2 regions of the Aquipuribacter aurantiacus genome follow, and region 2 is predicted to be linked to the other one. Evidence: riboswitches for the same ligand, from Rfam matches in the RefSeq annotation. Region 2 holds a riboswitch; the other holds the start of a gene.
The links. Region 2 has a riboswitch for thiamine pyrophosphate ahead of ACR80Q_RS11345 (YkoF family thiamine/hydroxymethylpyrimidine-binding protein). Riboswitches for the same ligand answer to the same signal wherever they lie in the genome.
Positions count from the first base shown of each region.

Region 1 (5,254 bases), on a different contig from region 2:
CCTCGGCGAGCAGGGCCACGAGCTCGGCCCAGGTGCGCGAGTCCTGCCCGAACGTGGGCTCGTCCAGCACGAGCAGGCGCGGCCGGGTCGCCAGGACCGTGGCCACCGACAGCCGCCGCTGCTCGCCGCCGGACAGGGTGAAGGGGTTCGCCGCGGCCAGCCGGTCCAGCCGCAGCCGTTGCAGCAGCTCGTCCACCAGAGCGGCGGTGCGGGTGGGGTCGGTCCCCTGCAGACGGGGGCCGACCGCCAGCTCGTCCGCGACCGTGGCGGCGACGAACTGGTGGGCCGGCTCCTGGAACACCGTGCCGATCCGGGCCGCCAGCTCACGGGCGCGCCAGCGGTGCGGGGACGGACCCGCGCCGTCCGCCAGGGTCTCGTGGGCCACCAGTCGACCGGCGACGGGGGCCGCCAGCCCCGACAGCGCCAGCGCGAGGGTGGACTTGCCCGCCCCGTTGGGGCCCAGCACGGCGGTGCAGGTGCCGGCGTCGACCTGCAGGTCGACGCCGGCTGCCGCGGGGGCGACGGCGCCGGGCCGGCGCACCGCCAGGTCCTCGGCCTGGAGCAGTCGCGGCCCGCGTACGCCCGCCCGCGGCCCCGGGGTGCGGGGCGGGTGGTCGGGCACCCACACCCCGACGGCGGCCAGCTCGGCCCCGTGCCGGCCGAGCACGTCGGCCGGGGACCCGTCCGCGCGGACCCCACCCCCGGGCTCGAGCACCACGACCCTGTCCACCAGCGGGAGCCAGGGACCCACCCGGTGCTCGACCAGGACGCAGCCGGAGCCGGTGGCCGCCAGCAGGTCCGCGACCGTCGCCCGCAGCCCGTCGGCGCCGACCGGGTCGAGCATGGCGGTGGGCTCGTCCAGCAGCAGCAGCCCGGGTCGCAGCGCCAGCACCCCGGCCAGGGCGAGCCGCTGCCGTTCTCCGCCGGACAGCCGCGCCGTCGGGTGGGCGCGGTCGTACGGGAACCCCACGGCCGCCATCGCCTCGTCCACCCGGGCCCAGATCTCCTCCCGGGGCACGCCGTGGTTCTCCAGGCCGAACGCGACGTCGTCGCCGCAGCGCGCGAGCACGGTCTGCGACAGCGGGTCCTGCAGCAGGAGCCCGGTGCGGGCCGCGCCGGCCTGCACCCCCGCGGCGCGGGCCGCGCGGACCTCGACGCCGTCGAGGGCGAGCCGGCCCTCCTCGTCCCCGTTGTCGGGGTCGAGCAGACCCGCGAGCCCCTGCAGCAGCGTCGACTTGCCGGCGCCGCTGGGGCCGAGCAGCAGCACCCGCTCCCCCGCGGCGACGTCCAGGTCCAGGCCCCGGACGGCCCAGGCCCGTCGGGTGCCGTGGCGCCAGCCCCAGCCCCGGGCGCTCAGGACGGGCGGCGCGACCCCGACGGCTCCCACGGGAGGGCCGCTCAGACCCGTCGCCCGTCCCGGCCGGAGGCCAGCGGGGCGAGCACCCCGGTCCGGGCCAGCGCCCGGGCCAGCGCCCAGGACCCCAGACCGGCGACGACCACGCCCGACACGGTCGCGAGCCCGATGTAGGCCAGCTGGATGCCCGGCACCAGGTCCGGGTAGTAGACGGTGGTGTCGAGCACGCCGACCACCACCCCGGCGCCCGCACCGGCCATCAGGGCGACCGGGAGCCGCCAGTAGCGGTAGAGCAGGACGGCCAGGACGACCTCGGCGCCGAGGCCCTGCAGCAGGCCGTACCAGACGGTCGCGAAGCCCCACTGGTTGCCGATCACGGCGCTCAGGGCGGCCGCGACCAGCTCGGTGAACATGGCGGCCCCGGGCTTGCGGATGACGAGCCCGCCCAGCACCCCGGGCAGCAGCCACACCCCGACGACGAGGGCGCTCACCGGTGGCGCCAGGAGCGGACCGACGACGGCGTAGGGGCCGATGTTCCAGACCACGAACAGCAGTCCGCCCGCGACGCCGAGCACGGCGGCCACGACGATGTCGACGACGCGCCAGGCCTGCCGGGCGGTCGCGGCACCCAGGACGCTGATGCCCAGCAGCGCCACCAGCATCCCGACCGGCACGGTCAGCTCGTCGAGCGGGGTGCCGAACACCTCGCTGCCCGCGGGCAGCCCGACGGCGACGACGGCCGCGCCCGCCAGCAGGCTGGCCAGGACCCCGACGACGAGCACGGCCCGGGTGCGGCCGGTCAGCGGCGGGAGGCTGGTCCGCGCCGTCCCGTCGGTCGTGCGAGGGCCGGCGCTCCTGCCCGGGCCAGCGCCCGTGCCGGGCGTCGGGTGGTCGGCGGGCTGGTGCGCGGGCTGGTGCGCGGGGTCGGTCCCCGCCTTGTTCTCCGTGGTGCTCATGCGTCCTCCCAGGGTCTCCAGGAGGGGGACCCGTCGACGCAGCGGTGCCGTCGACGGGTCGAGACTCGACTACCTCCGCCGGTGCTAACCGGATCAGGTTCGAGGGTCTGCGGTCGCCCGCACTCTCAGCGCCTGGTGGCGCTCCCCTGTCGTGGGGGGAACTGTACGCCCCGCGTCCGGGGCGCACGCGCCACCTCGACCACCGGTGTCGGCCGATGACGGCCGAGTGTCAGCCGACGCTGCGGAAGCGGCGCAGCCGGAGGCTGTTGGTCACCACGAAGACGCTGCTCGCCGCCATCGCCACCCCGGCGAGCAACGGGTTGAGCAGGCCGGCGACGGCGAGCGGGATCCCCGCCACGTTGTAGGCGAAGGCCCAGAACAGGTTGCCCTTGATCGTGCGCAGCGTCGCCCGTGACAGCCGGACCGCGTCGACCGCGGCCCGCAGGTCGTCCCGGACCAGCGTGATGTCGCTGGCCTCGATCGCCACGTCGGTCCCGGTCCCCATGGCGATGCCCAGGTCGGCCGCGGCCAGCGCGGCCGCGTCGTTGACGCCGTCCCCGATCATGGCCACGACCCGGCCCTCGCGCTGCAGCCGACGGACCTCCTCGAGCTTGTCCTCGGGCATGACCTCCGCGCGGACGTCGTCGGGGTCGATGCCCACCTGGGCGGCGACCGTGCGTGCGGCGGACAGGTTGTCCCCGGTCAGCAGGTGCGGCCGCAGGCCGAGCGCGCGCAGCTCGGCGACGGCCTGGGCCGCGGTCGCGGTGATGGTGTCGGCGACCACGAGCAGACCCCGCGCGCGGCCGTCCCAGCCGACGGCCACCACCGTGCGGCCCGCGTCGTGCGCGTCGTCGACCGCGGCCCGCAGCGTGCCGTCGAGGTGCTGGGACCACTCGTCGGCCAACCACGCCTGACGTCCGACGACGACGGCGTGACCGTCGACCGTGCCGGCCACGCCGAGACCCTGCCGGGAGGCGAAGCCGTCGACCGCGGGCAGCGGCTGCTGCGCGGCGTCGACCACGGCCCGGGCGATCGGGTGCTCGCTGCCGAGCTCGAGCGCCGCCGCGAGACGCAGCACCTCGGTCGCGTCCTCCTCGGGCGCGGCCACGACGTCGACCAGACGCATCCGACCGGTGGTGATGGTGCCGGTCTTGTCCAGCACGACGGTGTCGACCCGACGGGTGGACTCCAGCACCTCCGGCCCCTTGATCAGCACCCCGAGCTGCGCGCCGCGTCCCGTGCCGACCAGCAACGCGGTGGGGGTCGCGAGACCGAGCGCGCAGGGGCAGGCGATGACGAGCACGGCCACGGCGGCCGTGAACGCCGCCGTGGGGTCGTCGCCCCAGACCAGCCACCCCACGAGGGTGAGCAGGGCGATGACGAGCACGACCGGGACGAACACCCCGGAGACCCGGTCGGCGAGCCGCTGCACCTCGGCCTTGCCCGACTGCGCCGACTCCACCAGACGGGCCATCTGCGCCAGCCGGGTGTCACCGCCGACGCGGGTGGCCCTGACCACCAGGCGGCCGTCGGTGCTGGTGGTGGCCCCGGTCACGGTGTCACCGGGACCGGTCTCGACCGGCACGGGCTCACCGGTGAGCATGGCCTCGTCCACCGCGCTGGTGCCGTCGACGACGACCCCGTCGGTGGCGACGGTCTCGCCCGGGCGGACGACGAACAGGTCCCCGACCTGCAGCCGCTCCACCGGGACGCGCTCCTCACGGGTCGAGCCCACGCCGTCCGGCAGCAGCGTGACGTCCTTGGCCCCCAGGTCCAGCAGCGCGCGCAGCGCCGCCCCGGACCTGTTCTTCGCGCGTGCCTCCAGCCAGCGGCCGACCAGCACGGCGGCCGTGACGACCGCGGCGACCTCGAGGTAGATCTCGTTGCCGCCCGCGCCGGGCTCGGTGACCAGGCGCAGCTCCATCGTCATGCCGGGCATGCCCGCCATCCCGAAGAACAGCGCGTAGAGCGACTGCGCGAACGCCGCGGTGACCCCGATGCTGATCAGCGTGTCCATCGTCGCCGCACCGTGGCGGGCGTTGACCACCGCGGCCCGGTGGAAGGGCCAGGCACCCCACACCGCGACGGGTGCGGCCATGGTGAGGACCAGCCACTGCCAGTTGTCGAACTGCAGCGCGGTGACCATGGACAGCACGAGCGTCGGGACGGCGAGCGCGGTGCTGATGAGCGCGCGCTGGCGCAGCGACGCGGTCTCGTGGTCCTCGGCGGGCGCGTCCCCCTCGTCCTCGTCGCGTCGGAGGGGGGCCGGCAGGGTGGCGCCGTAGCCCGTCTTCTCGACCGTCGCGACGGCGGCGGCGACGTCGGTGCCCTCGGGCAGGCGGACCGTGGCCTTCTCGGTCGCGTAGTTGACGCTGGCCTCGACGCCGGGCATGCGGTTGAGCTTCTTCTCGATCCGCATGGCGCACGAGGCGCAGGTCATGCCGGAGATCTCGAGAACGACGGGGGCGCTCATCAGCGCACCAGCTCGTAGCCCGCCTCGTCGACGGCGGCCGCGACCGCGGCCTCGTCCAGGGGCTGCTCGCTCAGGACGGTCACCGGGGTCGTGCCCCCGACGACCAGGTCGACGCTGACGTCGCTCACGCCGGGCAGGGCGCTCAGCTCCTCGGTGACGGCGGAGACGCAGTGGTCGCAGGTCATGCCGGCGACGTGGAGGGTGGTGGTGGCGCTCATGCTCAGGGTGTCCTTCGGTCTGGGGTGGGTGGCTCCCGGGAGGCGGGCCACGTCGGTCGGTGCGGGCTCGGTGGGTCCGCGCTCGGTGGGGGTGCGGGCTCGGTGGTCAGGACCGGACGAGCCGGGCGACCGCGGCAGATGCCTCGGCGATCCGGGCGTCGGCGTGGTCGTCGTCCTCGACCGCGTGCTTGACGCAGTGGTGCAGGTGCTCGTCCAGCAGCTGCAGCGCGACCGCCCGCAGGGCCGCGGTGGT
Region 1 covers NZ_JBPKAO010000008.1:112,822-118,075, forward strand. Annotated here, with positions in the region: gene ACR80Q_RS12285 (ABC transporter ATP-binding protein) at 1-1,387, opposite strand, end outside; gene ACR80Q_RS12290 (ECF transporter S component) at 1,399-2,310, opposite strand; TPP riboswitch at 2,364-2,468, opposite strand; gene ACR80Q_RS12295 (heavy metal translocating P-type ATPase) at 2,540-4,783, opposite strand; gene ACR80Q_RS12300 (heavy-metal-associated domain-containing protein) at 4,783-5,001, opposite strand; gene ACR80Q_RS12305 (metal-sensitive transcriptional regulator) at 5,108-5,254, opposite strand, start outside.
Region 1: another riboswitch for thiamine pyrophosphate. It lies ahead of ACR80Q_RS12290 (ECF transporter S component); the one in region 2 lies ahead of ACR80Q_RS11345 (YkoF family thiamine/hydroxymethylpyrimidine-binding protein).

Region 2 (5,254 bases):
CCACCTGGCCGACGACGTGCAGCTGGTCTCGCTGTCGGCCACCGTCAGCAACGCCGAGGAGTTCGGCGAGTGGCTGGCCACCGTGCGCGGGGACACGCGCGTGGTGGTCAGCGAGCACCGCCCCGTGCCGCTGTGGCAGCACGTGCTGGTGGACAAGCGGCTGCACGACCTGTTCGTCGACCCCGACGGCGACCCCGTGCTGGGTCTGCCGGGGGACGACCCCGGCCTGGTCAACCCGGAGCTCGTCGCGCTGGCCCGCGAGGAGTCGCGCTCCGAGCGTCGCTACAAGGGTCGCCCGCAGCGGGGCGGCAGCCGGCCCCGACGCCGCGGCGCCCCCAGCCGGGCCACCGTGGTCGAGGCCCTGGACGCCGACGGCCTGCTGCCGGCCATCCACTTCATCTTCAGCCGCAACGGCTGCGACGCCGCCGTCCGGCAGTGCCTGGCCTGGGGGGTACGGCTGACCACGCCCGACGAGCGGCGCGAGATCCGCCTGCTGGCCGAGGAGCGGACCGCGTCGCTGCCCGACGCCGACCTCGGCGTGCTGGGCTGGTCGGAGTGGGTGGAGGGCCTGGAGCGGGGGGTGGCGGCCCACCACGCCGGTCTGCTGCCCGCGTTCAAGGAGACCGTGGAGGAGCTCTTCCGGCGCGGTCTGGTCAAGGTCGTCTTCGCCACGGAGACCCTGGCGCTGGGCGTCAACATGCCGGCCCGCTCCGTCGTGCTGGAGAAGCTGGTCAAGTGGAACGGCGAGCAGCACGTCGACATCACGGCGGGGGAGTACACCCAGCTGACCGGGCGGGCCGGGCGCCGTGGCATCGACGTCGAGGGCCACGCGGTGGTGCTGTGGAGCGACGGCCTGCAGCCGGACCACGTCGCGGGGCTGGCCTCGACCCGCACCTACCCGTTGCGGTCCAGCTTCGCGCCGACCTACTCGATGGCCGTCAACCTGGTGCAGCGGGTCGGGCGCAACGAGGCCCGGTCCATCCTGGAGACGTCGTTCGCGCAGTTCCAGGCCGACCGCGGCGTGGTCGGGCTGGCCACGCAGCTGCGCAAGCAGGAGGAGGCGCTGGCGGGCTACTCCGACGCGATGACGTGCCACCTGGGCGACTTCGAGGGCTACCACCGGCTGCGCGGGCGCATCTCGATCCTGGAGAAGGACCTGTCGCGGCGGGCGTCGGCCGACCGTCGCGCCGACGCCTCGGCCACCCTGGAGCGGCTGCGCCGCGGGGACGTCATCGACGTGCCGGCCGGGCGCAAGCGCGGCTGGGCCGTCGTGCTGGACCCGGGCCTGAACGGGCCCGGCCCTCGCCCGACCGTGCTGACCGCGGACCGCCAGGTCCGCCGGCTGGAGACCGTCAGCTTCCCCTCCGCCGTCCGGGTGGCCACTACCGTCCGGGTGCCCAAGCACTTCGACGCCGGTGACGCCCGGGCCCGCCGCGACCTGGCCAGCAGCATGCGCAACGCCCTGGCGGCGGTCGGTGGCGGCGACGTCGTCCCTCCTCACCAGGACGAGCCGCCCGGGCGTGGCCGCCACGGCGAGGACGCGGGGGAGCTGCAGCTGGTGCAGCTGCGGCGCGAGCTGCGCGCCCACCCCTGCCACGGCTGCGCCGAGCGGGAGGACCACGCCCGCTGGGCCCAGCGCCGCGACGACCTGGAGCGCGACCACCGGGGCCTGCAACGGCGCATCCAGGGCCGCACGGCCGTCATCGCCCGCACGTTCGACCGGGTGTGCGAGGTGCTCGACGAGCTCGGCTACCTGGACGGCGAGACCGTGACCGACGCCGGCGACGCGCTCCGCTCGATCTACACGCACTCCGACCTGCTGGTCGCCGAGTGCCTGCGCACCGGCATCTGGGACGACCTGGACGGACCCGCGCTGGCGGCGGTCGTGTCGAGCCTGGTCTTCGAGGCCCGTCGCGAGGTCGAGGGCGTCGACCCCCGCCTGCCCGGGCGGGGCACGGCGCTGGCCTGGGACGCGACGATGCGGGCCTGGTCCGCCCTCACCGACGTGGAGGACCGGCACAAGGTGACGTCCACCCGGGAGCCCGACCCCGGTTTCGCGGCCCCGGTGTGGCGGTGGGCGCAGGGCCAGCCGCTGGAGAACGTGCTGCGCGAGAGCGACCTGAGCCCGGGCGACTTCGTCCGCTGGTGCCGGCAGACCCTGGACCTGCTCGACCAGGTCCAGGCCTCCGCCCCGCGCGGCAGCCTGCTGCGCGCCGCGGCCGGTGACGCCGTCAAGCGGGTCCGCCGGGGGGTCGTCGAGTACTCCCTGGGCCCCGCGGCCTAGGCGGACGCACCCCGCCTCGACACGTCCGGGCGACGGTGCGTAAGGTCCTGTCCGACCCCCGGGGAGCGCAGCAGCGCTGAGAGTGCGGAACGTCCGCAGACCCGTCACCTGATCCGGTTAGCACCGGCGTAGGGAGCAGGGCCAGGTACCGACGTGCGTCCGGCACGGCGGTCGTCTCGGTCGACCCGTGGGCGGGACAGCGAGGACGTCATGACCACGACCGGAAGCACCACGAGCAGCACGACCGGCACCGGCAGCGGGACCAGGAGCACCACGGGCAGCCCGAGCAGCGGGACCGCGACGCCGCGCGAGCGCGGCATCGGGATGCGGTTCAGCCTGCACCCGCACTGCGACGACTTCGTCGCGGTCATCCTCGGGGCCCTGGCGGACGTCGAGCGCGCCGGGCTCACCCGAGGGCTGACCCTGGAGACCGACGACGTGAGCACCTGGGTCGGGGCGGTCGACGAACCGGCCGAGCAGCGGCTCGTGGCCTACCTGGCCGCCGTGCTGGCCGCGGCGCACCGACGCAGCGGCGGCGGGCACGTCGTCGCCCACGTCCTGCTGTCGCGCGGCTGCCCGGGCGAGGTGGGCTGCGACCTGTCGGTCACCGGCCTGTCCCGCCCGGACCCGGTGCAGGTCGAGCCCACCGGCGTGACGGCCGCCGCCCAGTGGTCGCTGTACCCGCTGCTGGACGGCGGGTCCGACGACGGGGCCCACATGGTCCACATCGAGCGGGCCATCGCCCAGGCGGTCGAGCGGGGCACCACCAGGGGCGCCGCGCACTACGCGACGCGGCTCAGCGGGGACGTCGCGGAGGTGCTGGCCACCGCGGCCGACGCGTGGGGCTCGGTCGGGTCCGTCGTCGCGCACGTCGTGAGCCACCTGACGGTGTCCGTCGGCTCCCCGAGCGCGGCCGGTGACCGGTGAGCGCGCCCGTGGCCCCGGCGCCCCGGCTGTTCCGCTGGGAGCTGCGCGACCTGGTCCTCATGGTGGTGCTCGCCGTGGTGTTCGGGTTCGTCTACTGGGCGCTGGTGCAGGCGTGGACGGGGCTGGCCATCCTCATGGGCCCGGCCGGCGACCTGGCGCAGCACGTGGTGTTCGGGGGGTGGTTGATGGTCGCGCCGATCACCATCGCCATCGTCCGCCGGGCCGGGGCCGGTCTCGTCGCGGAGGTGCTCGCCTCCGTGGTCGAGGTGGTGTTCCTGGGCTCGCCCGTCGGCCCGCTGCTGGTGGTCGCCGCCGCGATCCAGGGGTTCGGCAGCGAGCTGGCCTTCGCGGCCACGCGGTACCGGTCTTACGGCTGGGCCGTGTTCGCGGTGTCGGGCCTCCTGGGGGCCGGGCTGGTGTTCTTCTGGTCCGCGTTCCGGTTCGGCTGGTACGGCCAGGACGTCTTCGTGCTGCGGCTGGTGGTGCAGCTGGTGTCCGGGGTCGTCCTGGGCGGTCTGCTGGCCAAGGTCGTCGTGGACCGGCTCGCCCGCACGGGCGTCCTGGACAACTTCGCCATCGGCCGGGCCCAGCTGGCGGACGGACGTGCCTGAGGACGGCGTCGACCCCGCGGTCCGGCTCGAGCGCGTCGGCGTGGGGTTCCCCCGCCGTGGCGAGGACGTCCTGCGCGACGTCGACCTCGACCTGGCCCCGGGGGAGCAGGTGCTCCTGCTGGGGGCCTCGGGGTGCGGCAAGTCCACGGTGCTGCAGACCATCACCGGGGTGGTGCCCCACACGGTCACCGCCCGGACCACGGGACGGGTGGTCGTGGGCGGCGTCGACACCGCGGGCACCACGGTCGTCGAGCTCTCCCGGCAGGTCGGGGTGCTGGCCCAGGACCCGACGGGCGCGGTCTGCCTGCCCCACGTGGACACCGAGGTGGCGCTGCCGCTGGAGAACCAGGCCGTCGACCCGGACCGGATCGGCCCGCGGGTGCGGGAGGTCCTGGCGCTGGTGGACGCGGAGCACCTGCTGGCCCGGCCCACGGCGTGGCTGTCCGGTGGGGAGTCGCAGCGGGTCGCGCTGGCCGCGGCCCTGGCCGCGCGGCCCCGCGTCCTGCTGCTGGACGAGCCGACCTCGATGCTCGACCCGGCAGGGGTGGCCGCCGTCCGTGCGGCCGTGCGGTCCGTCGTGGCCCACGACCGACCGGCCGTGGTCATGGTCGAGCACCGCCTGGACGAGCTGGCCGGGGAGGCGGGGACCGCGGGGCTGCCCGACCGCTCGGTGGTGCTGTCGGAGCAGGGCCGCGTGGTGGCCGACGGCCCGACCGCCGAGGTCCTGCTCGGTCGTTCGGCGGAGCTCCGGGCCGGGGGGTGCTGGCTGCCGCTGGAGGCCGAGCTGCACGCCGTCACCGGGGTGGCCGGCGGGCTGGCCGCGGCGGCCAACCGGGCGCTGCTGCGCGAGCTCGTGGCGGGGGACGGGCACGGTCCGACCCCACCGGGGCTCGGCCCGACCCCACCGGGGGAGGTCGTGCTGTACGCCCGAGGGCTGGCGGTGCGGGACCGCCGCCACGCCGACCCCGCGCGGGCGCGTCGCCGGGGGCTGCGTCGACGCCCCCCGCCGCCCGGGCCGACCCCGGCGCTGCTGCGCGACGTCGACCTGCGGCTGCACGCCGGTGAGGTCGTCGCGGTCCTGGGGGCCAACGGGGTGGGCAAGTCCTCGCTGCTGCTGACCCTGGCCGGGCTGCTGGCCCCCGCGGCCGGCACGGTGCAGGGGGCGCGCCCGGGGATGGTGTTCCAGCACGCCGAGCACCAGCTGCTGGCCACGACCGTCCGCCAGGAGGTGGCCCACGGACTCGACCCCGCGACCTCGGCCGCCACCGTCGCGGCGGCCCTGCGGGACCACCGCCTGGAGCACCTGGGCGACCAGAGCCCGTACCGGTTGTCGGGCGGGGAGAAGCGGCGCGTCGGGCTGGCCGCCGTGCTGGCCCACGACCGGCCCTGCCTGCTGCTGGACGAGCCGACGCTGGGCCTGGACCGCCGTGAC
Region 2 covers NZ_JBPKAO010000007.1:116,396-121,649, reverse strand. Annotated here, with positions in the region: gene ACR80Q_RS11350 (DEAD/DEAH box helicase) at 1-2,284, shown strand, start outside; TPP riboswitch at 2,334-2,438, shown strand; gene ACR80Q_RS11345 (YkoF family thiamine/hydroxymethylpyrimidine-binding protein) at 2,495-3,211, shown strand; gene ACR80Q_RS11340 (ECF transporter S component) at 3,208-3,822, shown strand; gene ACR80Q_RS11335 (ABC transporter ATP-binding protein) at 3,815-5,254, shown strand, end outside.